DNA from 4 places in the Shewanella sp. SM73 genome. Region 2 is predicted to be linked to each of the others. Evidence: predicted binding sites of a transcription regulator. Region 2 holds the regulator's gene; each other region holds the start of a gene.
The links. The regulator sigma-54, encoded in region 2, starts transcription at its own class of promoters, with help from an activator protein. The targets are predictions, from matches to a motif close to GTTGGCACGNNNNTNGNNT.

Region 1 (6,096 bases), on a different contig from region 2:
TTTACCGTAGCTGGCTTCGGCGGCACTTAACGTTGTTTGGCCAATGCGTAACTCTCTTGCGGCATAGTCATTGTAGATACGCTTAACGTCATTAACGTAAGTTCCTGTGCCATAAAAACTACTACCAAAACGCTGCGATTCAAGAGTCGACTGGGTTGCCACTTGTCTGTGGTAACCAGCGGTATTGGCGTTAGCTATGTTATTACTGGTAACACCCAGTTGCGACTGGGAGGCAAGCACCCCAGTTCGCGCTATATTCAGTAGATCAACGGCCATTAGTTGACACTCCTATGAACAAACAGGGTTGTAAGATTCATCATTTGTCTTCTCCTGGCAGAATTGATTTCAGTTCTTCACTGATCGACTGCATCACTTTAATGACTTTTTCAGCGTATCGAGGATCAGTGGCATAACCCGCATCCTGCAAAGCTCGGATGAATTGAGTTGGGGAAGCGGCCACTTTCTTCGCATCTTGATAACGTTCACCTTCGGCAATGAAGGACACAAAATCGTTGAAGCTATGCTCAAAGTCACTATAAACTCGGAAGTCAGCTTTTTGCTGGACAGCAACACCGTGCTCAAATTCTAAGGTACTGACGTTAGCCTTATCGCCTAACCAACGACGATCAGCTTTAATGTTGAATAGGTTATGACTCGGCGCACCGTTATTGCCGCGGACGATTTTTTGTCCCCAGCCAGTTTCCAGTGCCGATTGCGCCAATAATACTTCTGGTTGGGTACCTAATGTTTTTGCGGCTTTTTCAGCATGTGGATATAAGGTCGCTAAAAATTCTTCTCGACTACCAAACCTGACAATCTTTTGGGTTTCCCTAAATGCTGCCGTCGGCAAAACTTGGCCGCTAATCACAGGTTCTACCACTGAAAGTGATTGTTCACTCCAGCTCGGCTTAGGCGTATCGATAGCCAGTGAACGATTAGGCGTATCAATGTCCATTGATGAATTGGCATCTTCAGCTCTATCCGGTTCAAATACAGGCCGAGCGATAGCAGCCGGCACACCATGATTTACAACTGTGGGTTCAACCACAGGAGCGGCTGAACTCTGCATAGGCACATTAAGCGCTTTATCGTCGTGGAGCATTTTCATGCCACCATCGTCACGCAATACCGATGCAGGCGTGAAATGACTTGTTTCGGGAGAGAGTTGCTGCACCATCATATCGGCAAGGCCCAATACACCTTTGTCAGATAAATCGACCGATAACTGCTGATCGCGCATCTGCTCGTAAAACTGAGTGTATTGGCTATTGAGTGGACTATCAGACTGAAAAACCGCATTGGCATCGCGCATACTTTTCATCAGCATTTGCACGAAAATACCTTCAAATTGTTGGGCGACCTTTTTCAAGGCGCCCTTCTCATCTTTCTGAGCCTGGGCGCGGAGTGAATCTAGCCCGCCCAGGTCAAGAAAATGTGATGAACTTGAAAGCTTTTCCATGATTTTCCCGACAGAAATTAGATGATGATAAGTTCACCATGCAAAGCTCCTGCCACTTTTAACGCTTCAAGTATTGCTAACACATCTGAAGGGGCTGCACCGACTAAGTTAACCGCTCTAACCAGCTCATCCAGCGTAGTGCCTGGATTAAACATAAACATACGGCGGTCACTTTCTGTTGCTGTAATCGTACTATTACTCGTGACGGTTGTTTGACCATTTGCCAACGCGTTAGGCTGCGAAACCTGTGTCGCCTCCGCAATCGTGACAGTCATGCCGCCATGGGTAATCGCCGCAGGGAGTAAGCGTACGTTTTGCCCAACCACTATGGTTCCAGTACGTGAATTAACGATCACTTTGGCAGATTCCTCTGCGGGAACAACATCAAGGTTTTCAAGCGTTGCTAAAAAGGAGACCCGTTGTGATACATCACGTGGAGCAGTTACCTGAACAGACGTCGCATCTAAAGGACGCGCCATATCAGGACCTAATAGATCATTGATCGCATCGGCCATTCTCTGCGCAGTAGAGAAATCCGAACGACGTAGGTTAAACGTCAAATAATCGCCAGTTGAAAATGGGGTTGCTACACTACGCTCAACAATCGCGCCATTCGGTATACGACCTACAGTTGGCGTATTTTGAATCACCTTTGAACCATCTAAACCATCGGCACTAAAACCACTCACCACTAAACTACCTTGGGCTATGGCATACACATTACCGTCTACCCCTTTCAAAAAGGTCTGTAATAAGGTGCCACCGCGTAAGCTTTTGGCTTCGCCTAAGCTAGATACCGTCACGTCAAGATCTTGACCAGGTTTGATAAAGGCAGGCATATCCGCGTGTACGGCTACCACTGCAACGTTTTTAATTTTCGGTTTGACGTTGTCAGGAAGATTAATCCCAAAGTTTTTGAGCATAGTCATAAAGGTCTGCTCGGTATAACTGGTTTTTTCCCCCGTTCCCGGTAAACCGACCACTAAGCCATAACCAATCAACTGGTTACTACGCACACCTTGCACATTGGCAATATCTTTAATTCGTTCAGCCTGACTAGGTAGAGAAAACACTAGCATGGCAACGGCTAACACCAGTTTATATTTCATGATACGACTCCTTAGAAGGGCCACCAGTCGCTCATAAAGAACTGGCTTAACCAGCCCACTTTTTGAGCATCTGCGAAAGTGCCGGTGCCACTGTATTGGATACGGGCATTAGCCATTCGCGTTGAATCGACAGTGTTATCGGGTTTAATGTCCTGCGAGCGAACGAGACCAGTGACACGAATAAACTCATCACCATTATTGATTGAAATCCATTTTTCACCACGGATCACTAAGCTGCCGTTGTTCAGCACTTGCATCACGTTTGCCGAGATACTGCCATCTAGACTATTGCTCTGATCCGCATCCGATTCACGCTTAGTGTTCATGCTATCTTTGTAACGCAAATCAATTGGCACTCCGCCAATGGACACATTACTACCACCAGCAAAGATGGGATCTAAGCTCATGTCTGAGCCTTTTTTGATCTGATTGCCTGCACTCTTCTTCGCCTGAGTCGATTCCTTCAATACGATAGTGATAATGTCACCGACTTTATGGGCGCGTATATCCGAATACAAGCTAGATGCTTGGCTGTCTTGATAAATAGAGCCAGTTGCGGCAATTTTTGTCGGCGGCGCCTCTGGGTATACCGGCGCGTAAAAGGGATCATCCGCAAGGGGTTTCTTTTGCGTCGAGCTACAGGCTGCAAGCAATAACGCGACGGCCAACACAAGATATCTAGCCATGATGTTTGCCTCTATAAATTCTGAGTCACATAAGACAGCATCTGATCTACCGCTGAAATCACTTTGGAGTTCATCTCGTAAATGCGCTGACTTTCGATAAGGTTCACCAGTTCCTCGGTCACGTTCACGTTAGAGGTTTCTAAGGCGCCTTGACGAATAGCACCCATGCCATCTAACGAAGCGGTACCTTGAATTGGCGTGCCGCTCGCACCAGTTTCCGTATATAAGTTTTGTCCCATAGGATCTAGACCCGATGGATTAATAAAATCCGTCATAGTCAACTGACCCACGACTTGGTTCTCAGCGGTACCCGGCGTTTTTACTGAAACTTCACCCTCTGCTGAAACGGTAATACTGGTCGCATTATCAGGAATAGTGATCGCGGGTTGTAGCAAATAGCCAGAACCTGGCGTCACAATCTGACCCGTATCGTCTAAGGTAAACTGACCATTTCGAGTATAAGCAGTGGTTCCATCAGGGAGCTGGATTTCAAAAAATCCAGGACCTTCAATCATGAGATCCAGTGAGTTATCCGTCGTCAGCATGTTACCCTGAGTAAACATTTTTTGAGTGGCGACGACTTTCGTACCCGCACCTATGTTTAATCCGTTGGGTAGCTTAGTGTTAGATGCACTAACACCACCCGCTTGGTTAACTGTTTGATAGAGTAAATCTTCAAATACTGCGCGGCTTTTTTTGTAGCCCACAGTGCTAGCGTTCGCTACGTTGTTTGAAATCACTGAAATATCAGTTTGCTGTGCGTCTAAGCCAGTTTTACTAATCCATAACGCCGGATGCATAATCTATCTCCTAACTAATACGCATTAATGAAGATGAAGCGCGATCATTCTCTTCCGCGGTTTTCATCATCTTGACTTGCAATTCAAACTGGCGCTGAAGATCAATCAAAGACACCATTTCATCAACAGGGTTAACGTTACTACCCTCTACCGCGCCACTTTCAACTGCGACAAAAGGGTCAGCTGGTGCTGCTTCACCTGACATTTGTCGAAATAATCCATCTTCACCACGCATCATCTGCGCATTGCCGGGATTGACTAACTTCAATCTCGCCACTTCTTCTATCACTTCAGCAGTCGCCCCTTGAGGGCGAACAGACACTATGCCATCCTGTGAAATTGACACTTTATCAATAGGTAATGGCAGCACTATCGGGCCAGCGTCCCCCATTACTGGATTGCCTCTGTCGTTATACAACATGCCCGTCGCATCGAAACTGAGACTACCTGAACGGGTATAAGCTTCACTGCCATCTTTCGCCTGAACGGCAAACCAGCCATCGCCTTTAATGGCAACATCGAGATCCCGTCCAGTGGTTTTTATCGGACCAGAGCGAAAATTAGCTGACGGAGATTCTGTCATCGCAAACACCCTTGAAGGCAACCCTTCACCGAAGGCTTGCATCGATCTGGCCTGCGCCATATCTGATTTAAAACCATCGGTATTAGCATTGGCTAAGTTGTTCGCACGGAGTGCCAGCTCATTCATATTTTGCTTAGCGCCACTCATGGCGACATAAAGGAATTTGTCCACAGACTGCTCCGTCAAATTTTCTACATGACAATATCCAAGCAAGCATCATGCCAACAAAAAATAACGTTTAATTTACTGATAGAATTGAAAAATATGAAAATGAAGTGATTTGACGGCAGGATAAAGGCTAAGTGTTGCCACTGGCGGCAACACTTAGTTAAATAAAGTAATGATTAGCGGATTTGTAATACGGTTTGTTGCAGCGTGTTGTTCACTTCAAGCGTACGGGAGTTCGCTTGGAAGTTACGCTGCGCCGAAATTAAATCAACCAGTTCAGTCGTCAAATCAATGTTCGATTGCTCTAACGCAGATGAACTGATGCTACCAAAAGTTCCACTATTTGCCTCACCCGCTAACGCAGGACCTGAAGCTAAACTGGCTTTCCACGACGTATTACCCACTTGCGTTAAACCTTGTTCGTTAGCAAAACGAACTAAAGCAACCCGTGCTAAAGGCACGGTTGAACCATTAGAATAACTCGCGGTCACTAAACCATCTTCGCCGATTTCAACGTTAGTTAAGCGGCCTACAGTCGTACCATCTTGCGTCAACTCAGTTGCACCAAAAGGAGCCGCATATTGCGTTGGGGCATTAAACTTCACAGTCAACTCTTGAGTACCATCGGCACCTGGCCCTAAAACACCCGCACCACTGACGCCCAAAGCCTCAGTCTTGACTATAGCAGGATCACTACCAGTGTAGACACCAACAGAATTGAACTTGAGGACAGAGCCTTTCCAACCACCAGCAGTTTGAGCCGTGCCCGTTGCATCAGGTGTACCATCGCCAGTGGTATCTGTTTGATAAGTACCAGCAGGACCGGCTAGATCGACTTGTTTTCCATCAACAGCATAGTAAGCTACCCAATTGTTCTCACCATTGTACGAACCATCTTTGGGCTTAACAAAATAAGTGGTCATAATATGTGGCTCACCGAGTGAGTCATAAATTGTCATTGATGTAACGTTATTGTAGGTTTTTGCATCTAGAGGATCGAATGCCGCGGGGTCGAGTGCACTTTCCTTAGCATTTAAGTTCATTTGTAAAGTAACATTCTCAGTCTTTACAGGGCTACCTGCAGTGTCTGGTATTTGTACCGGCTTAGCCGTCGTTAAACTCACTGATGTCGAGTTCCCATCTTTATCCACTGGGAAAGTTTGCAAATAATTACCAGCAGAATCAACCATGTAATTATTTTTATCGACCTTAAATGCTCCAGCACGGGTAAACGAGTGGTCTAATGTACCCAGTTCAGAGGCAGTAACGAAAAAGCCACCCCCTTTAATCG
Region 2 (6,096 bases):
CCGCTAAGCCGTTAGCTGAGTTTATTCTATCGACCAAAGGCCAAGCGATTTTGAGCAGTTATGGTTTCCAACCTCCGGCAAAATAGCCTTCTTTAGTTTTCCTGCGGGATAAAAAACGGCACCTTTGAGGTGCCGTTTTTGTTATTAGCTCAAACTGTTAAAGCGTTAGTTCATCAAGTAGAGCGTCGCTAACCCGAGGAAGGCGAACAGGCCAACCACGTCAGTGACTGTGGTGAGCACCATACCGCCAGCGAGGGCAGGATCGATTTTAAGTCGTTTTAAAATCAATGGAATACTCGCACCTGCAAGCCCAGCTACTGTCATATTGATCAGCATGGCGCTACCAATTAAGCCCGCCAGTGCCATATCATCCTTCCATAGCCACACGGCGACAAAGACTAAAATCGACCACATCAAGCCATTGAGAAAACCAATCGATAGCTCTTTACCGATAAGCCAGCGGGCGTTGCTTTGGCCGATATGGCCTAAAGCAATACCACGGATCACGAGCGCTAAGGTCTGATTACCGGCAACACCGCCCATGCTAGGGACAATCGTCATTAGGATGGCGATAGTGGCAAATTGCTCAATAGTGCCTTCAAACATATTGCTGACCGACGAGGCGAGCAGGGCGGCGAATAAGTTAATGGTGAGCCAGAGCGAGCGACGTAGGGTACTTTTTAGCACAGGACCAAAGGTATCTTCATCTCCGTCCATCCCCGCCATACCCATCATGGAATGTTCAGCATCTTCGCGGATAACATCGACTACGTCATCGATTGTGATACGCCCGAGCAGCTTACCATCACAGTCGACGACAGGTGCCGATACCCAATCATTGCGTTCGAATTTCTGCGCGACTTCGCTGTCGGACATGCTCACCGGAATACTTTGAATATTGGGATCCATGATATTGCGAATTGTGGTGCTTGGCGCGCAAGTCAGCAGATCTGCCAGCCTCACACCGCCAAGGACTTTGTCCTGTTTGTCGACCACATATAAGGTATCTGTGGTGTCGGGTAGGTTGCCCCTTTGCCGAAGATAGCGCAGCACCACATCGATATTCACATCGGGTCTTAGGGTGACAGTATCTGTGTTCATCAAGCTGCCGGCGGTCTCATCTGGATAAGATAGGGCTTGTTCTACCCTCAGGCGATTTTGCTCCGTCATCGACTGCAACACTTGTTTGTAAACGGCGTCGGGAAGACTTCGCAGAATATAGGCGAGATCGTCGGTGTCCATGCTTGCTGTCGCTTTCGCGACTCGCTCAGGGCTCATGCTGCGGATCAGTGGGTCTTTGAGTTCTTCACTCAACTCATCGAGTATGTCGCCTATTTGTTCCTGATCGATGAGCTGCCACAGTACTTGTCTGGCACTTGGCGGTGATGATTCTAAGATCAGCGCGATATCTGAGGCGGCCATTTTTTGCAGCATATTGCGCACGTGTACGAACATGCCGCTGCTAAGCGCTTGGTTTAACTGGTCAAGACTATGTCCGGTGTGATCGTTTTCTACATTATCTACGGGCATTTGTCCTCCATTGTGCGGCAAATTGGTTTGAGATCTTGGTGTTGGGCTAGGATTTAGCGGTGACTAAGCGTCAGTCGATGACACAGATTAAGGCGGCTAAGGTAAGGCCAGCGCAATGACCGCTAGTGTAATCGCCAGTAGCTTGTATCGTCGAGCGACAAATGTTTTGCCATGTCTGAATGGCAAGTTTTTTAAACTAGACATGAAGTGAAACTAACGATGAAGTGCTTAGTGTGAAGTGAAACTAACAGGCTTCGTCAAACTTAGCGTCGATTAAGGCACAAATGGCATCGAGAGCCGGCTCTGCATCTGGGCCTTCGGCGATAAGCTTAATGGTTTTACCCATACCAGTTTCAAGCATCAGTAAGCCAAGTACACTGGCGGCCGATGCTTGTTTATCGCCTTGGATTAAGGTGATGGTCGCATCAAACTCGGAAGCCAGTACCACCAACTTAGTGGCGGCACGGGCATGTAAACCGAGCTTATTACAGATAGTTATCTGACGTTCAAGCTTTGGCATTATTGAGCTCTCGATGACGGGCATACACTTTATGTTTACCGTTACTAAAGCGTTTGGCCAATTGCTCTGCGACGTAAACCGATCTGTGCTGTCCACCTGTGCAGCCAATGGCCACAGTTAAATAACTGCGATTGTTACGCTCGAGGTGCGGCAGCCAAGTCTCCAGTAAATTTTCGATTTGCCAGATGAACTTATTGACCAGTGGTTGGCGATTTAAGAACTCAGCTACGGGTTCATCCAAGCCAGTCAATGGCCGCAGCGCCAACTCCCAGTGGGGATTGGGCAGAAAGCGTACATCGAACATAAAGTCTGCTTCGGTGGGCATTCCGTGCTTAAAGCCAAAGGACTCGAAGTTGATCACGAGTTCTTTATCGACACTACCAAGGAGAATTTGTCTGACTTGGTCGCTTAAATCATAGATATTCAGATTCGACGTATCTATGTAGTGATCGACCAGTTTTGACATAGGCTCGAGCAGTTTCCCCTCCAGCTTTATCGCTTCTTGCAAAGACACTCGGCTCTTCGACAAAGGATGCAAACGGCGGGTTTCGCTGTAACGCTTGAGCAGAATTTTATCGCTGGAGTTAAGGAAGAAGCTCGTTAACTCAGTATCTGGAGGTAGGCTAGCGAGTTGTTTTACTAAGACCTTATCCTGCTCAGGCATGTTACGCACGTCGACACTGATGGCGACGAGATCGTTACTGCCTTTGAGTTGCTCAAGCAAACTGCCAATCAATGGCAAGGGAAGGTTATCGACACAATAATAGCCGAGATCTTCGAGTACCCTAAGGGCGACAGATTTGCCTGAGCCTGAGCGGCCCGACACTATGACCAGTTTCATCCAGTGATTACCTGATAGAGTTCCGTTTCATCATGCGTCTTGCGTAATTGCTTTAATATTTGCTTGTCGCTCAGCTTTTCGGCCATGCAAGACAAGGTACTTAAGTGCTGCTGACATTGGTCTGCAGGCACCAGTAGTGCAAATAAAATATCAACAGGTTGCTTATCGATAGCATCAAATGCTATCGGCTCTTCACACTTAATTAGTATGGCAATGGGCTGATCTATATCGGCTAGTCGACCATGTGGAATGGCGATGCCGTTACCTATACCTGTGCTCCCCATCTTTTCGCGCGCCACTAGGCTTTCGAATATCTCTTGAGATGAGAGGGTCGGGTACTGGGCAGCGACTAAGTCGCTGATGAGTTCCAGTACCTTTTTCTTGCTGCCCGGAGTGGCGCAGGTAGTGCACTCCGGCCGCAGTATGGTACAAAGTTCCATTATTAGTGTTTTGTTAACTTCTCTTTGTGTTTAATAACCTGACGGTCAAGCTTGTCAATCAGGGCGTCTATAGCGGCATACATGTCAGCATGCTCTGAAGTAGCAAAAACTTCACCACCTATGAGGTTTATTCTCGCTTCGGCAATCTGTTGCATTTTCTCAACATTGAGCACAACGTGCACATTATTGATCTGTTCGAAATGGCGTTCAAGTTTTGAAAACTTTTCTTCTACATATGCACGTAACGATTCGGTAATTTCGACATGGTGTCCACTTAGGTTTATTTGCATAGAAACGTCCTCCGATATCCACTGTAGGTTATAAACTTTTACGCTGATTAGAAGGTGGAATAAGCATAGCCTCTCGGTACTTCGCAATGGTTCTGCGGGCTACGTTGATCCCTTGTTCTGCCAGAAGTTGTGCCATCTTACTATCGCTTAATGGTTTTTTCTGGTTTTCCGCTGCCACCAGTTTCTTTATAAAGGCTCTGATTGCTGTGGATGAGCACTCACCACCATCGTCAGTACCGACGTGGCTAGAGAAGAAGTATTTTAGTTCAAAAAGTCCCTTAGGGGTATGCATGTATTTTTGAGTTGTGACCCGTGAGATGGTGGACTCATGCATTTCTACCGCTTCGGCAATATCGTTAAGCACCATAGGCTTCATGGCTTCTTCACCGTACTCAAAGAAACCTTGCTGATATTGCACTATGCAATTAGCAACTTTAAGCAAAGTATCGTTACGGCTTTCTAGGCTCTTAATAAACCATTTAGCCTCTTGCAGATGGCCGCGAATAAATTGGCTATCGGCTTGGTTTTTGGTACTGCGTGCCATAGAAGCATAATGTTGATTTACATTGATTTTGGGCATGCAGTCAGGATTAAGCTCAACAACCCAGCGGCCATTTTTCTTCGACACAGACACATCTGGGATAACGTATTCGTCATTATTGGGCGTGATCAACAAACCTGGGCGAGGATTGAGGGTTTGGATAAGTGCTATACCATCCCTTAATTCATCTTCTTTTAATTTAGTCTTACGCATCAATAACCTAAAGTCTCGGGCGGCGATCAGATCTAAATGATCTTTGATCAGCATACGGGCGTTTTCTAGGTTGGGAGTATCAGCGGCGAAATGCGACAGTTGGATCAGCAGGCATTCACTTAAATCGCGGGCGGCAACGCCTATGGGATCAAAATGCTGAATACGCTTGAGTACGGCTTCGACTTCGTCAAGCTCAACTTCAGGATTGCCCATGGCTTCGAGAATTTCTTCAGTGCTTTGGGTGAGATAGCCCTGATCGTCGATGGCATCAATAATGGCGGTGGCAATGGCTAAATCGGTTTCAGAAAACGGCGTGAGGTTTTTTTGCCATTCTAAGTGTTCGTACAACCCTTCACTGGTCTCGCCTTGGAAGGGCATATCGTCTTCACGACTACCGCCGGGGCCTGAGTTTGGGGAGGCGGTAAACACTTCATCCCATGTGGTGTCCATGGGGAGCTCATCGGGCATGGATTCTTTGGTTAGCGACTCTGCCGTGTCTATGGTGGAGCTGTCTTTTTCTGGTGGCAGAGTGCTAGATTCACTGAAATCCGTATCGGATAGCGTTTGGTTTACAGGGTTTTTAGTGGCGTCGAATTGATCCTCTTCCAGCTCGAGAAGGGGATTAGAATCTAATGCTTGCTGGATCTCTTGCTGCAGTTCTAATGACGACAGTTGCAACAGACGTATAGCCTGTTGTAGTTGTGGCGTCATGGTTAACTGTTGACCCAGTTTGAGCTGGAGTGACGCTTTCATGTTACCGCTGATCCCTACGTTATTATTGTTGGATGAGGTCGCTTATTATTATCTTGAGTGAAGCCCAATGGCGGTATAAATTGCCTCCATTGGCTTCGCTCGATTAACTATAGCCTGAATTGTTCACCTAAGTACACAGCCCTAACTTGCTGATTGTCTAAGATCTCTGCTGGAGTTCCTTCGGCAATCAGGTTTCCGTGACTCACAATATAAGCATGTTCACATACATCTAATGTCTCGCGGACATTATGGTCTGTGATCAGTACGCCAAGGCCGCGACTTTTGAGTTGTTCGATAATCTTCTTGATGTCGATAACCGAAATAGGATCGACGCCGGCAAACGGTTCATCGAGCAAAATGAACTTAGGATTAGCGGCTAAAGCCCGCGCAATTTCGACGCGACGACGTTCGCCACCCGACAATGACATGCCTTGGCTGTCACGGATGTGGGTGATATGAAACTCTTCGAGCAGATGTTCTAGTTCTTCTTCTCGTTCTTCGTTTTTAAGTTCTTTACGAGTTTGCAGTACGGCCATGATGTTGTCATGAACAGTTAGCTTACGAAAGATACTGGCTTCCTGCGGTAAGTAACCTATGCCTTTGCGGGCACGCAGATGCATAGGATCTGCGGTTAAATCATCATCGTCGATAAAGATATGTCCCTTATCGCTCTTCACTAGCCCGACAACCATGTAAAAGGTCGTGGTTTTACCTGCACCGTTTGGACCGAGTAGGCCAACGACTTGACCGGTTTTTACCGTCAGACTGACGTCTTTAACCACTTGGCGACTCTTGTAACTTTTCGCCAGATTTTGTGCTCTTAAGGTGATTTGGGTCATTTAGAGTCCTGCTTTTTTACAGGTTTATCCGCCGGAGCGTCTGATTTAGCATCATCTTGATAGTTTTCAGGCTGAATAATAGTGATCACGCGATCGTCACCACTGCCAGTACTCTCGGCCATCAATTTC
Region 3 (6,096 bases), on a different contig from region 2:
ATCCTGAGATACGCCTAAATCTTCTATCCCTATGATTTTTCCGACAGAAACATCGTTAAGAATATGATGGTACTCATCGAGCGTCATATCAAGTTTTTCTGCAATTTCTGTGTCGCGTGCATCACGGCCCAGTTCTTGCTCTAACTCATCAATAGCGTGTGCAACCTTACGATTGTTACGATGAACGGAACGAGGGACCCAGTCGCCACGACGAATTTCATCTAACATGGCTCCACGTATGCGTATGCCGGCGAAGGTTTCAAATTTCGCACCCTTGCCACCATCAAACTTGGATGATGCTTCTAGTAACCCCATCATCCCAGCTTGGAGTAAATCATCTAACTGCACAGATGCAGGTAGTCTGGCGAGTAAATGATGCGCAATTCTTTTAACCAACGGAGCATACTGTTCAACGATCGACGATTTATTGTCTAAACAAGTATACGCAGCGGCTTTATTCACTCGTTTTTTCCTCTTGAAAATCTGGTCGTTGTACTAAACGCTCAACGAAAAACTCCAAATGCCCACCAGGTTGCTGCGGCACAGGCCAGCTCAAAATTTTATTTGCCAATCCTTGATAAGCAATTGCCGCTGGTGATTTAGGATAAGCTTCAACCACCAATTTTTGTTTACGAACAGATTTACGTAAGTTTTCGTCAAATGGAATCGTGGCGACTAATTCAAGTGCAACATCTAAAAATCTGTCGGTCACTTTACTGAGTTTAGCAAATAATTCCATACCTTCGCGTAAACTACGCACCATATTGGCAACTATTTTAAAACGGAACACGCCATGCTCACGGCTGAGAATTTTAATCAGGGCGTAGGCATCGGTAATAGAAGTAGGTTCATCACAAACAACGACTAGCACATCCTGCGAAGCACGTGAGAAACTGAGCACCATATCCGAGATCCCAGCCGCTGTATCTACGACTAGAATATCAAACTGAGTCCGCATCTCGCTAAATGCTCGGATTAATCCAGCATGTTGTGCAGGGCTTAATTCCACCATCCCCTGTGTTCCTGAGGTGGCTGGAACTATGCCTATCCCCTTTGGACCACGCACGATAATATCGTCAAGCTCTGCATCACCAGAGAGCACGTGAGAGAGGTTACGCTCGGCACGAATACCCAGCATGACGTCGACGTTTGCTAAGCCAAGGTCAGCGTCAAGTACCAAAACACGCTTGCCTTTTTCGGCTAATGCCACAGCAGTATTAATAGAAACGCTGGTTTTACCCACGCCTCCTTTGCCACCAGTGACCGCGATTACTTTCACTTTTTCGTTATAGGGTTGATTCATCATACGTAAACCACTTGCTTGATCCAGGGTCATAAATCTACTCAAATGCACAGGCCATATTATCTGACCACGCTGTGTCTTGTAATGATTGTTGTTCTGTACTATCTAACGCTGCGAGTGCCTGCTGGGCTAAATCTAGGGTATCCGCAACTTTCATATCTTCAGGAACTCTTTGTCCATCAGTAATATAACTTAATGGTAATCCGTTTTGGATCAACACACTTAATGCCCCTGCTAACGACACAGATTCATCGAGTTTTGTGAGAACGACACCAGATAGGGGAATGCGTTTAAAATGATTGACTGCATCTTGCAGCACACGGCGCTGCCCTGTCGCAGACAGTACCAGATAACTGCGGATAGGTATCCTGCTATTTGCAGTTAAATTATCAAGTTGCTGGTAAAGGCGCATATCTCGCTGTCCCATGCCAGCCGTATCTATCAATACTAGCTTGCGATTCCTAAACTGATAGAGAATTTGCTCTAATTCATTTAGATCATGAGCTTGCTTTACTGGGCAGCCCATTATTTTGCCATAAGTTGCTAATTGCTCATAGGCTCCGATGCGATAATGATCTGTGGTAATTAAAGCAACATGTTCAGCACCATGATGTGCCGCAAAACGGGCAGCAAGTTTAGCTAATGACGTTGTTTTACCAACCCCAGTAGGACCAACTAATGCAACCACTCCGCCCTGCTTAACAATGTCATCGCCCTGATTATCAAGCATATTCGCAAGACTTTGTGGTAATGCTCTGACTAATTCAGCCGGCGTATAATGCTGGCTCAGCGCGGCTAATTTATTCGCAACCGCAGGGGAGAATTCAGCCTCAAGCAATTTGGCTTCGAGCATAGCACCGACGGGATCGATGCGTTTTTTATGTTCCGTCATCAAGGAGGATACTTGATGTGTCAGTAAATTACGCAAAGAGGCTAATTCATCACGCATGGCCTCAATATCGGCAGTTTGCTTCTGAGAGGTTTGCGGTTTCTTGTCAAACGTCGCCGGAGGATCACGACGTTCGGGCTTCGCTGCGGCTGGCGCTTGTAACCCTTTGGCCCATGCAGGTAATTCGGCATCCGCCTGCTGATGGGACATCTGTTGATTCAAACGGCTTTGCTGCTTCTCAAGTAAGGCTTGTAATGAGTCTGCTGGTGCGGCTGGCTTAGCGCGAGTTTCTACACGAACTGGCTGCTTAGCACCTAGGGACACGAGGTCGTCGCTCACGTCCATAAAGGTCGGTGCTGGCGCAGTGGCTGCAGTTTTCGCTTTAGGTTCATCATAGTCAACGGCAGCGACAATTTCGATGCCACCGTTCACTTTTTTATTTGACATAATGACGGCATCTGAGCCGAGTGTTTCTTTCACTTGGGCCAGTGCGGCGCGCATGTCTTTGGCAAAAAATCGTTTAATCTTCACTTATGCGTCCTCTACTGGCCGACTGCAGATACGATACGTATTTGCTTCTCATCAGGTATTTCTTGATATGAAATGACTCTGAGATTAGGAATAGTATGTTTAACAAAACGTGACAGCGTCGCGCGTAACATACCTGACGTCAACAATATGGCGGGTTGTCCGACCATTTCTTGCTTCTGAGCCGCATCGGCAAGGGACTGCTGCATGCGTTCTGCAAGACCGGGTTCAATATTAGGACCATCACCACCGGTTGCTTGCATTGACTGATGCAACATCTGTTCCAACTCTGGCGCCAAAGTAATGACGGGGATTTCGAGCTCTGGGCCTGAGATTTCCTGAACTATCATACGTTTCAAAGCGATACGTACAGCGGCAGTCAAGACTTCAGTGTCATTGCTCTTAGTGCCATATTCTAACAAAGTTTGCACTATAGTACGCAAGTCTCTAACTGAAACCCCTTCATTTAATAGGTTCTGCATCACTTTTACGACATGTCCTAGTGGCATGATATCTGGAATAAAGCCATCAACCAGCTTAGGTGAGTGTTTCGCAAGCATATCCATCAGTTGTTGCACTTCTTCGTAACCTAACAACTTAGCAGCGTTATTTGTGAGTAATTGACTAATATGAGTTGCAACAACAGTGGCGGCATCGACGACGGTATAACCTAGTGTTTGTGCGTGCTCACGTAACTCAGGGGCGATCCATACAGCTTCCAGGCCAAAGGCGGGATCGCGCGTTTCGATACCATCGAGTTTGCCATAAACTTGACCAGGGTTGATCGCCAATTCGCAATCATGACGAATATCTGCCTCTCCGACGACGACGCCCATTAATGAAATGCGATACGCATTAGGTGATAAATCTAAGTTATCGCGAATATGCACCGCGGGCACTAAGAAGCCTAATTCCTGAGACAACTTTTTACGCACACCTTTAATGCGGCTTAGTAACTCGCCACCTTGGCCCTTGTCTACCAGAGGGATCAAACGATATCCAACCTCAAGACCAATAGTATCCACATGATGTACATCGTCCCAACCTAGCTCTTTAGGCTCTTTATCTTGTCTTTCTATTGGACCCGATTTCACTTGTTCTAGCGCTTTAAGACGTTTGTTTTCATTTCGTTTATAAACAAAATAAGCTGCACCAGCTGTCATAAAGGCAAAGCTTAAAAACGCCATGTGCGGCATACCAGGAACAATACCCATGACAAACAGGACTCCGGCGGCGATACCCAATGACTTATGACTGTCAAACATCTGACTCATCATCATTTGGCCCATATCACCCGACTCGTTTTGACGAGTCACCATCAAGGCTGCGGCGATTGACAATAATAGACCGGGGATCTGCGCCACTAAACCATCACCGATAGTCAGTAAGGTATAAATTTCAACCGCTTCAGAGAAACTTAAGCCATGCTGCACAATCCCTATGATAAAACCACCTACGATGTTGATCACTAAGATCATGATACCGGCAATCGCATCCCCTTTAACGAATTTGGACGCACCGTCCATCGCACCATAGAAATCGGCTTCACGGGTCACTTCGGCACGGCGTATTCTCGCTTGGTCTTGATTTAAGGTTCCAGCATTTAAGTCAGCATCGATTGCCATTTGCTTACCAGGCATAGCATCCAAGGTAAAGCGGGCACTGACTTCTGCGATACGACCTGCACCTTTAGTCACCACCGCAAAGTTGATGATAATCAAAATGATAAATACCACTAGACCAACGGCATAGTTACCACCGATCACCACAGAACCGAAGGCTTCAATCACCTTACCCGCGGCATCACCGCCATTATGACCCTCAAGTAAAACCACACGAGTAGAGGCAACGTTGAGCGCAAGGCGTAATAACGTCGCCACCAGTAACACAGTTGGGAAGGCAGCAAAATCTAAGGGTCTATCGGTATAAATAGCCACCAGCAATACGATGAGAGCTAACGCAATGTTGAATGAAAAGAGTATGTCTAATAGAAATGGAGGGATAGGTAAAACAATCATGGCCAATGCAGCAAGCACAACCACCGGCGTGCCAATGCCTTTAAAAGTGCTGAGCCTAATTTGTTTTACTTGACCAAGAGTCGCTTTAACATCCATTCGCTATAACCTAAACTTTGACGTGTAATAGCATGAAGCAAAAAACGCGCCAACAAGATTAAAGCCATTAATGAAGGAAAGATATGTACTGTGACTGATTGATATACATAAAATTAGCCATAAAAAACAAATGAACTCGACATCATCAGCTTTACCAATGACTACCATCTGAGACTAGTGGTTCAATATTTCAATTCATCTGGTATAGGTTGATTGAGTGGGACAGGAATAGGTTTACGGCCGCGTCCTTTTTGATATTGGCGCAGCTGAAATACATAAGCCAAAATCTGTGCGACAGCAGTAAACAAACCTTCAGGGATCTGCTGATCTAACTTAGTCGTATGGTAAATCGCCCTTGCAAGTGGTGGGGCCGAGACAATCGCAATATTGTGCGCGCGGGCAATCTCACGTATTTTAAAGGCCACATCATCAACACCTTTCGCTATCACAAAGGGAGCCGCAGAGCGCTGCACATCGTATTTAATCGCAACGGCAAAATGCTCAGGGTTAACGACAATCACATCGGCATTTGGCACTTCAGCCATCATACGCCTTTGTGCTAGTTCACGTTGCATCTGCCGTATATGCCCTTTCACCTCAGGTTTACCCTCAGTGTCTTTATATTCATCTTTTACTTCTTGTTTGGTCATCTTAAGTTGCTTGTTGTGATTCCAAATTTGGAACGGCACATCGATGACGACAATAAATAAAATCGAGGAACATAACAGGATAAACATCCAAACCAACAAATCTAATGCATGGTAAACATTACCTGGAAGATGGTCGCTAGACAGCAACATAATGTCATTGAAATAGAAGCTTAATAAAAAATAAGCAGAAAACGCTACTACCGAAAATTTTGCAATACCTTTGGTGAGTTCAACCAGAGCCTGTACGCCAAACATACGTTTAAAACCAGCAAGGGGACTCATTTTACTGGCTTTTGGCATCATAGCTTGGGTCGAAAAATTGATCCCTCCAAGAGAGACGTTACCGATAAACGCAACAACCACAATCAGTAGCATAATTTTAGCCATGGGCCAGGCTATTTCACTCGCAACAACGCCCCACACTTTGAACATTTCATTCGTATCAAAAATTTGCGCCCTATCCATGGTAAATACAATTTCAAACACCCGAGTTAGGCTAATGGCCAAACTTGGGCCTAGCATATAAAACCCACATGCTGCCGAAATTAATACCGCTGCAGTTCCAAGTTCTTTCGAACGTGCAATCTGTCCTTTTGTTCGCGCCTGTTCTAG
Region 4 (6,096 bases), on a different contig from region 2:
GGTGGATGTGTAGCTAAACCGGTTACGCCGCCCAAACCGAGTTTAGTGGATGGCAATGGGTTGCCGCCAACGGCAGTGATTAACCATTTAGCACAGCGAATAGTGACTGAGCTTGTTAAGCAAAATGATGCTTTGCGTTCTGATCAACCTATCGTAGTTGCAACACCAGTATTAGTGGGCGATTTGAATGGCACTAATGCGTTAGCGCAACAGTTACAGCAAGGATTAATGACGTCGCTCCATAGCTTTCAGTTTAATGTGGTGGATTTAAACTTAGCTGATGGCTTGAGAGTCACATCTGACGGGGATTTTATTTTGACGCGAGATTGGCAAAAATTGTCGAAAGATCTTCCTGTTGAGCATCTTGTCGTTTCGACTATGAGCGTAGTAACCAATGGTATGGCGATCAATACTCGGATTGTGAACATTAGTAACAATCGCGTGGTATCGGCATCTCAAACTTTTGTGACTCAAAAAGAGTTGGCAAACTACATGCAGCCTTCGGAGCAAATTGTGTCACAAAATGGCATCTTATATCGTCAGGCGAGTCCGGGCATGAATGAAGTACGTGTCTTAGGAGATGGAAAATGAAACACTACCTTTTATTACTTATCACGGGGCTAATGCTAACTGGCTGCGCTGCTAAAGATAGATATGTGCAATGGGAAGATGTGCCGCCGCCGAGTTTTCCTAAGTTAACGGCTATAGGATATGCGCCCTTAGCGACTCAACCGGCTAAAGAGCAATCACAAAGAGTGTTGATGGCTATGCAGGCATCAAAAATTGTGGCTTATCGTGAATTAGCGGAACAAGTTTATGGGCAGAAAATAACGGCAAACAGCAGTGTTAGTGATTGGATGTTGACGGACGATAATGTCAAAGCGTCAGTTTCTGGCGTGATCCGCGGCGCACGAGTCGTTAAGAGTTATCCAGCAGGCGAGCATTATGTGACTGAGTTAGAACTTGATTTTTCACAGGTTTGGGCGCTTTATCAACAACAGAACCGTCCACAACGAGTGAAGGAAGTGACGTATTTCTAGCGTTATTGAATGTATGTTCAACAGCATGTATTGAGCCGCGTATTAACGCGGCTTTTCTTTTTGTACAAGACATTAAGATCTAATCAGAGCTTAGAAAAGGGAATGCTAAGTGGGAGTGATGCGCTTGTTAGGCCTTTAAATCATTGCCTAAACTTGAGATAGTCGAGGTCTTGCCTTTATCGTTATAGGTGAGGCTGGAGGCGTTTCTACTGGCTTGTAAAGCTTGAGCAAAGCGATTTAAACTCGCTAAATTCATCTCAATTAAACTGGCATTTTGTTCGTTTAATTCTTTGCATTCAGTCAATGCGTCTTTGATCTCGGCCATTTTATGCACGAGTTCGACTTGCTGAGTGAGTAGCGATTTATCACTGTGTTTTGCCAGAATATCATCATTAGTCTTTAGTTCTTTCAGACATTGCGATTTTTCGTTAGCAAGGGAAAGCAGTAAATCGGCGTTTTGGTCAACCAAAGCGCCTTTTTCCTTGAGTATGATTTGCTTAAGAACAGCCAAATGGGCGTGTTGTAGATCTACCAGTTTAGCTATTTCAGTCATAGTTACTCTTTATTTAAGTCATTAAGTTCGGCTTCAAAACTTGCAATATTGGCAGCCAACTTTTCTGGGTCAATTTTATAGCGACCTTCGGCAATAGCTTGTTTGATTTCTGCTACTTTCTTTTGATCAACTTCAGGAAGGCTAGCCATTTTAGTCTGAGCTCCTTGAAGTTGTTGTGCCTGGGCCGTAATGACCACAGAGTCGCTTCTTTGTGGTGTTGTCGATTTTGTAGCAACTTGAGCAGATTGATCGCTGCTCGTTTTCGTTGCACCTGAACGAACTTGCGCAGTCGTTGCAGTGTTGAGTTTGCTAATATCAATTGCCATTTTAGGCTCCAGCGTCGTGTGTACGGGATTTCTTAACTGGGGTATCGGCAGCTTACAAAAAAGCTTTAGATTATTTTACATTCTTACTTCAACTTCGCCAATGCCTGTGACTATAGCATCTAGTTCTTTGTTTGAACTGCTATTTTTGACTCTGATCCGATCACCTTTATTGCCATCTTGTAGGGCTTCGCCCACTGTTTTGAGCTCGAATGAGCCAGAACGAACGTAGATAGATACCGAATCATTTTTACAAACGAAGCATAAGTTGTTGCTTAATATGGGATTATCTTTTGCTACTCGTCGTTTTACTCGCACGCCAGCCAATTTACTCGGGTCATCGAATTCGGCACCTCTCAAGCTATTTTGTTCAATGTAACGGACTTCTACTTGACTAGGAGAGATGAGTTCGCCTGGTGCTAAGATTTCGGTTGAGACAACAACGGGGAATAAGATATCCACCCGAACCGAGATATAGATTTGCCAAGGGTAAGCTAAGTCTTGTGTATCGCAGCTGACTTTTAAGGTGTTATTACGGCTAATTTCCCTATCGCTAGCCAGTTCAACTTTCATTGGAGACGAACATTGTGACGGCAGCATTCTTGCGTCAACCATCTGTGGCGAAATATTTACTTTGGCATTTTCTGGAACGGATATTTTTTCTGAAATAAGCGCTTTAGCTAATTCTGAGATTGCCGATACGGTGGGGACAATAGGCTCTGCACTCGCTAAAGCGGGCATGAAGAGGGGGAAAAGACTAAAAAAACAGACTAAATTTACTTTCATAATGAAGAGACTAGCTTGTAACGCCAGAATGCACCTATACTTTTATTAAGTTCGAAGCTGACTACTGTAATAATAATTTGCATCACTGTCAGAAGATTGACTCAGTTTCGACTATGTTTATCGATAGATAAGACGTAAGCAATTAATATGCCTATACTCAACTGAGTTATAGGGCCGAACATAAACAGAACAACAAGGCAGAGTTATGTCGAGTATTCTTGATTCAGTCAACAAACGAACCCAGCTCGTTGGACAAAACCGTTTAGAATTGCTGCTTTTTAAATTAAACGGTCGTCAACGGTTTGGGATTAACGTGTTTAAGGTGAAAGAAGTACTGCAGTGTCCACCACTGACCACTTTGCCTAAACTTAATCCTTATGTGAAGGGTGTTGCTCATATTCGTGGAACAACCATTTCAGTGATTGATTTGAGTGCGGCAACAGGGGGAAAACCTTTAGCAAGCACTGAAAACTGTTTCATCATTATTTCTGAATATAACCGCAGTGTTCAAGGCTTCTTGGTCAGTTCTGTTGAGCGGATCATCAACATGAATTGGGAAGCGATTATGCCTCCGCCGCAAGGTGCTGGCCGTTATTCTTATCTGACAGCTGTGACTGAAATTGAAGGTGAATTAGTTGAAATTCTCGATGTGGAAAAAATCTTAGATGAGATTTCACCAGTTAAAACGGCTATCAGTGAAGAAGCCAATGAAAAACTGACCCTCGACAGAACTCAGCATTATCATATTATGGTTATTGATGATTCTGCCGTGGCGCGTAAACAAATTATTCGTTCACTCGAGTCATTGAATTTACAAATTGATACCGCAAAAGATGGTCGCGAAGCATTAGATAAGCTTAAAGAGATCGCCAAAGAGATGGATAATGTGGCCGATGAGATCCCCCTCATAATCTCTGATATTGAGATGCCTGAAATGGATGGCTACACCTTGACCGCTGAAATCCGAGATGATCCTAAGCTTAAGCATATTAAAGTGGTACTGCATACTTCGTTAAGTGGTGTATTCAATCAGGCAATGGTTCAAAAAGTGGGGGCTAATGACTTTATCGCTAAGTTTAATCCTGACGAACTGGCCGCTGCTGTGAATAAGCATTTAAGTTTGTAATTGCTGTAGGTTAGTACCTAGATACGCTTTACGCTATAATCTCGACTTTATAACATGATGGTTTCGCACTGATTTTGGTGCTTGCTATAGGATTTAGGATGTGAATGTGCCAAATAAATCACTCGCTGAGGCTGAATATAATCAATTTCGGTTGTTCTTAGAGCAACACAGCGGCATCGTACTGGGTGAAAATAAGCAATATCTTGTGCGCAGTCGTCTTGCTCCTTTGATGGGCAAATATAACCTGCCATCCTTATCTGATGTGGTTAAGCATTCGATGAAGCCTACTGAGCGTGCGCTCAGAGCTGAAGTGATCGATGCTATGACGACCAATGAAACTCTCTGGTTTCGTGATCGTTATCCATTTGAGTTGTTGAATAATGTCCTACTACCTGAATACAGTCGTCTGGGGCGTCCGCTCAAAATTTGGTCTGCGGCTTGCTCGTCAGGCCAAGAGCCGTACTCATTGGCTATGACTATTCTTGAGTATCAACAGAAGAAGCCTGGTGCCTTGGCTGGTAGTGCTTCGATTCAAGCAACGGATCTATCTCCTTCCATGTTAGAACGCTGCAAAAATGCCGAGTACGATAGTTTGGCATTAGCGCGTGGTTTATCTGAAGAACGTAAGCGTCAGTTTTTTGATGCATTACCTTCAGGCAATATGAAGTTAAAGGATAATGTGAAGCGGTTGGTGAACTTTAGAGCGCATAATTTGCTTGAGAGTTATAGTCTACTTGGCAAGTTCGACATTATCTTTTGCCGCAATGTGCTGATTTATTTTGCACCAGAGGCAAAGGCAAAAATTTTGCGGCAATTCGCTGCCGCTCTCAATCCCAAAGGGATTTTATTTCTCGGTGCATCAGAATCTATCGCTGGTTTAACGGACGAGTTTGATATGGTTCGTTGTAACCCTGGCATTTATTACCAGAAAAAGACTTAACTCAGCCGCTCTAAAGAAAATTACCGACAATTGTCGGTAATTTTTTACCCATCACTTGCTCATCCTTATTGTTATTCTCAAAATTTTCCTGATGTTGGCACATGAATTGCTTTATTTTCGTGAGAACACGAGGAGGCAATTTTATGGCGATCAATTTTGATAATGCACTGGGTGTGCATCAATACACTCTCGGTATTAGAGCGCAGCGGGCAGAAGTCATTTCAAGCAATATCGCTAACGCAGATACGCCACATTACAAAGCCCGCGATGTTGATTTTTCTGCGGCAATGCAGGCCGCTCGAGGCCAACAGCAGCAGCGAAATAGTCTTGAAATGCAAGAGCCAGATAAGCATTTTGGGCTTGCGGAGTTGACTGGGCAATTTGTTAAGTTCCGTGTGCCAAATCAACCCGATACCGGTGATGGTAATACTGTTGATATCCAACAGGAACAATCGGCATTCATGCAAAATGCACTTGAATATCAAATGTCGCTAGGTTTTTTAGATAGTAAGTTTAGTGGCATGAAGAAAGCGTTGAGAGGGGATTAATCATGAGTTTATTTAGCATATTTGATGTTGCTGGCTCGGGAATGTCTGCTCAATCGGTCAGGCTAAACACCACCGCGAGCAACATAGCCAACGCGGATTCCGTCTCGAGTAGTGTAGATAAGACCTATCGTTCTCGTCATCCCATTTTTGAAGCCGAAATGGCTAAAGCCCAAAGTCAGCAACAAGCTTCTCAAGGCGTTGCGGTAAAAGGCATTGTAGAAAGTGATAAACCACTACTGAAAGAATATTCGCCCGATCATCCAATGGCGGATGCGGACGGCTTTATTTATAAACCGAATGTTAATGTCATGGAAGAAATGGCAGATATGATTTCTGCTTCGCGCTCATATCAAATGAATGTTCAAGTCGCTGAAGCAGCTAAGTCTATGTTGCAACAAACACTTGGGATGGGTAAATAACATGTGTTACTTAGGAGGTAAGCTGTGAGCCTCATTAATCAAATTAACCAAGCGTCGGCGCAGACGGCTCAAAATAAGAGTCAGCCAAATGCCGTTACGACGAATTCATCAACCAGCTCAACGGGTAATCCGTTTCTTGATGGCATACGTTTGCCAAAAGATTCAATAGTACCGGAAGCCAAAAGCCAGCAGTTAACTCAAGATGACTTTTTCTCGTTATTAAGCCAACAGTTATCGATGCAAGATCCCTTTAAGCCCGTCGACAACGACCAAATGATTGCGCAGATGGCATCATTCTCGACGGTTGATGGTATTACTAAGTTGAATAAGGAAATCGTTAATTTAAACGGTGTTATGACAT

Region 1: the regulator sigma-54 is predicted to act here: its motif matches at 4,845-4,863, upstream of flgF (flagellar basal-body rod protein FlgF).
Region 3: the regulator sigma-54 is predicted to act here: its motif matches at 4,870-4,888, upstream of flhA (flagellar biosynthesis protein FlhA).
Region 4: the regulator sigma-54 is predicted to act here: its motif matches at 4,862-4,880, upstream of flgB (flagellar basal body rod protein FlgB).

Annotation. Positions count from the first base shown of each region.
Region 1 covers NZ_JAKKRY010000011.1:10,862-16,957, reverse strand. Annotated here, with positions in the region: gene flgK (flagellar hook-associated protein FlgK) at 1-276, opposite strand, end outside; gene flgJ (flagellar assembly peptidoglycan hydrolase FlgJ) at 317-1,459, opposite strand; gene L5M51_RS15075 (flagellar basal body P-ring protein FlgI) at 1,477-2,568, opposite strand; gene flgH (flagellar basal body L-ring protein FlgH) at 2,580-3,254, opposite strand; gene flgG (flagellar basal-body rod protein FlgG) at 3,266-4,054, opposite strand; gene flgF (flagellar basal-body rod protein FlgF) at 4,065-4,808, opposite strand; gene flgE (flagellar hook protein FlgE) at 4,982-6,096, opposite strand, start outside.
Region 2 covers NZ_JAKKRY010000020.1:11,973-18,068, forward strand. Annotated here, with positions in the region: gene L5M51_RS20470 (molybdate ABC transporter substrate-binding protein) at 1-86, shown strand, start outside; gene mgtE (magnesium transporter) at 166-1,530, opposite strand; gene L5M51_RS20480 (HPr family phosphocarrier protein) at 1,775-2,050, opposite strand; gene rapZ (RNase adapter RapZ) at 2,037-2,891, opposite strand; gene ptsN (PTS IIA-like nitrogen regulatory protein PtsN) at 2,888-3,331, opposite strand; gene hpf (ribosome hibernation promoting factor) at 3,334-3,621, opposite strand; gene L5M51_RS20500 (RNA polymerase factor sigma-54) at 3,650-5,128, opposite strand; gene lptB (LPS export ABC transporter ATP-binding protein) at 5,236-5,967, opposite strand; gene lptA (lipopolysaccharide transport periplasmic protein LptA) at 5,964-6,096, opposite strand, start outside.
Region 3 covers NZ_JAKKRY010000011.1:41,136-47,231, reverse strand. Annotated here, with positions in the region: gene L5M51_RS15230 (RNA polymerase sigma factor FliA) at 1-462, opposite strand, end outside; gene L5M51_RS15225 (MinD/ParA family protein) at 455-1,336, opposite strand; gene flhF (flagellar biosynthesis protein FlhF) at 1,341-2,723, opposite strand; gene flhA (flagellar biosynthesis protein FlhA) at 2,735-4,834, opposite strand; gene flhB (flagellar biosynthesis protein FlhB) at 5,017-6,096, opposite strand, start outside.
Region 4 covers NZ_JAKKRY010000011.1:4,003-10,098, forward strand. Annotated here, with positions in the region: gene L5M51_RS15005 (FlgO family outer membrane protein) at 1-591, shown strand, start outside; gene L5M51_RS15010 (LPP20 family lipoprotein) at 588-1,040, shown strand; gene L5M51_RS15015 (flagella synthesis protein FlgN) at 1,168-1,593, opposite strand; gene flgM (flagellar biosynthesis anti-sigma factor FlgM) at 1,596-1,919, opposite strand; gene flgA (flagellar basal body P-ring formation chaperone FlgA) at 1,995-2,702, opposite strand; gene L5M51_RS15030 (chemotaxis protein CheV) at 2,908-3,828, shown strand; gene L5M51_RS15035 (CheR family methyltransferase) at 3,929-4,768, shown strand; gene flgB (flagellar basal body rod protein FlgB) at 4,912-5,316, shown strand; gene flgC (flagellar basal body rod protein FlgC) at 5,319-5,735, shown strand; gene flgD (flagellar hook assembly protein FlgD) at 5,760-6,096, shown strand, end outside.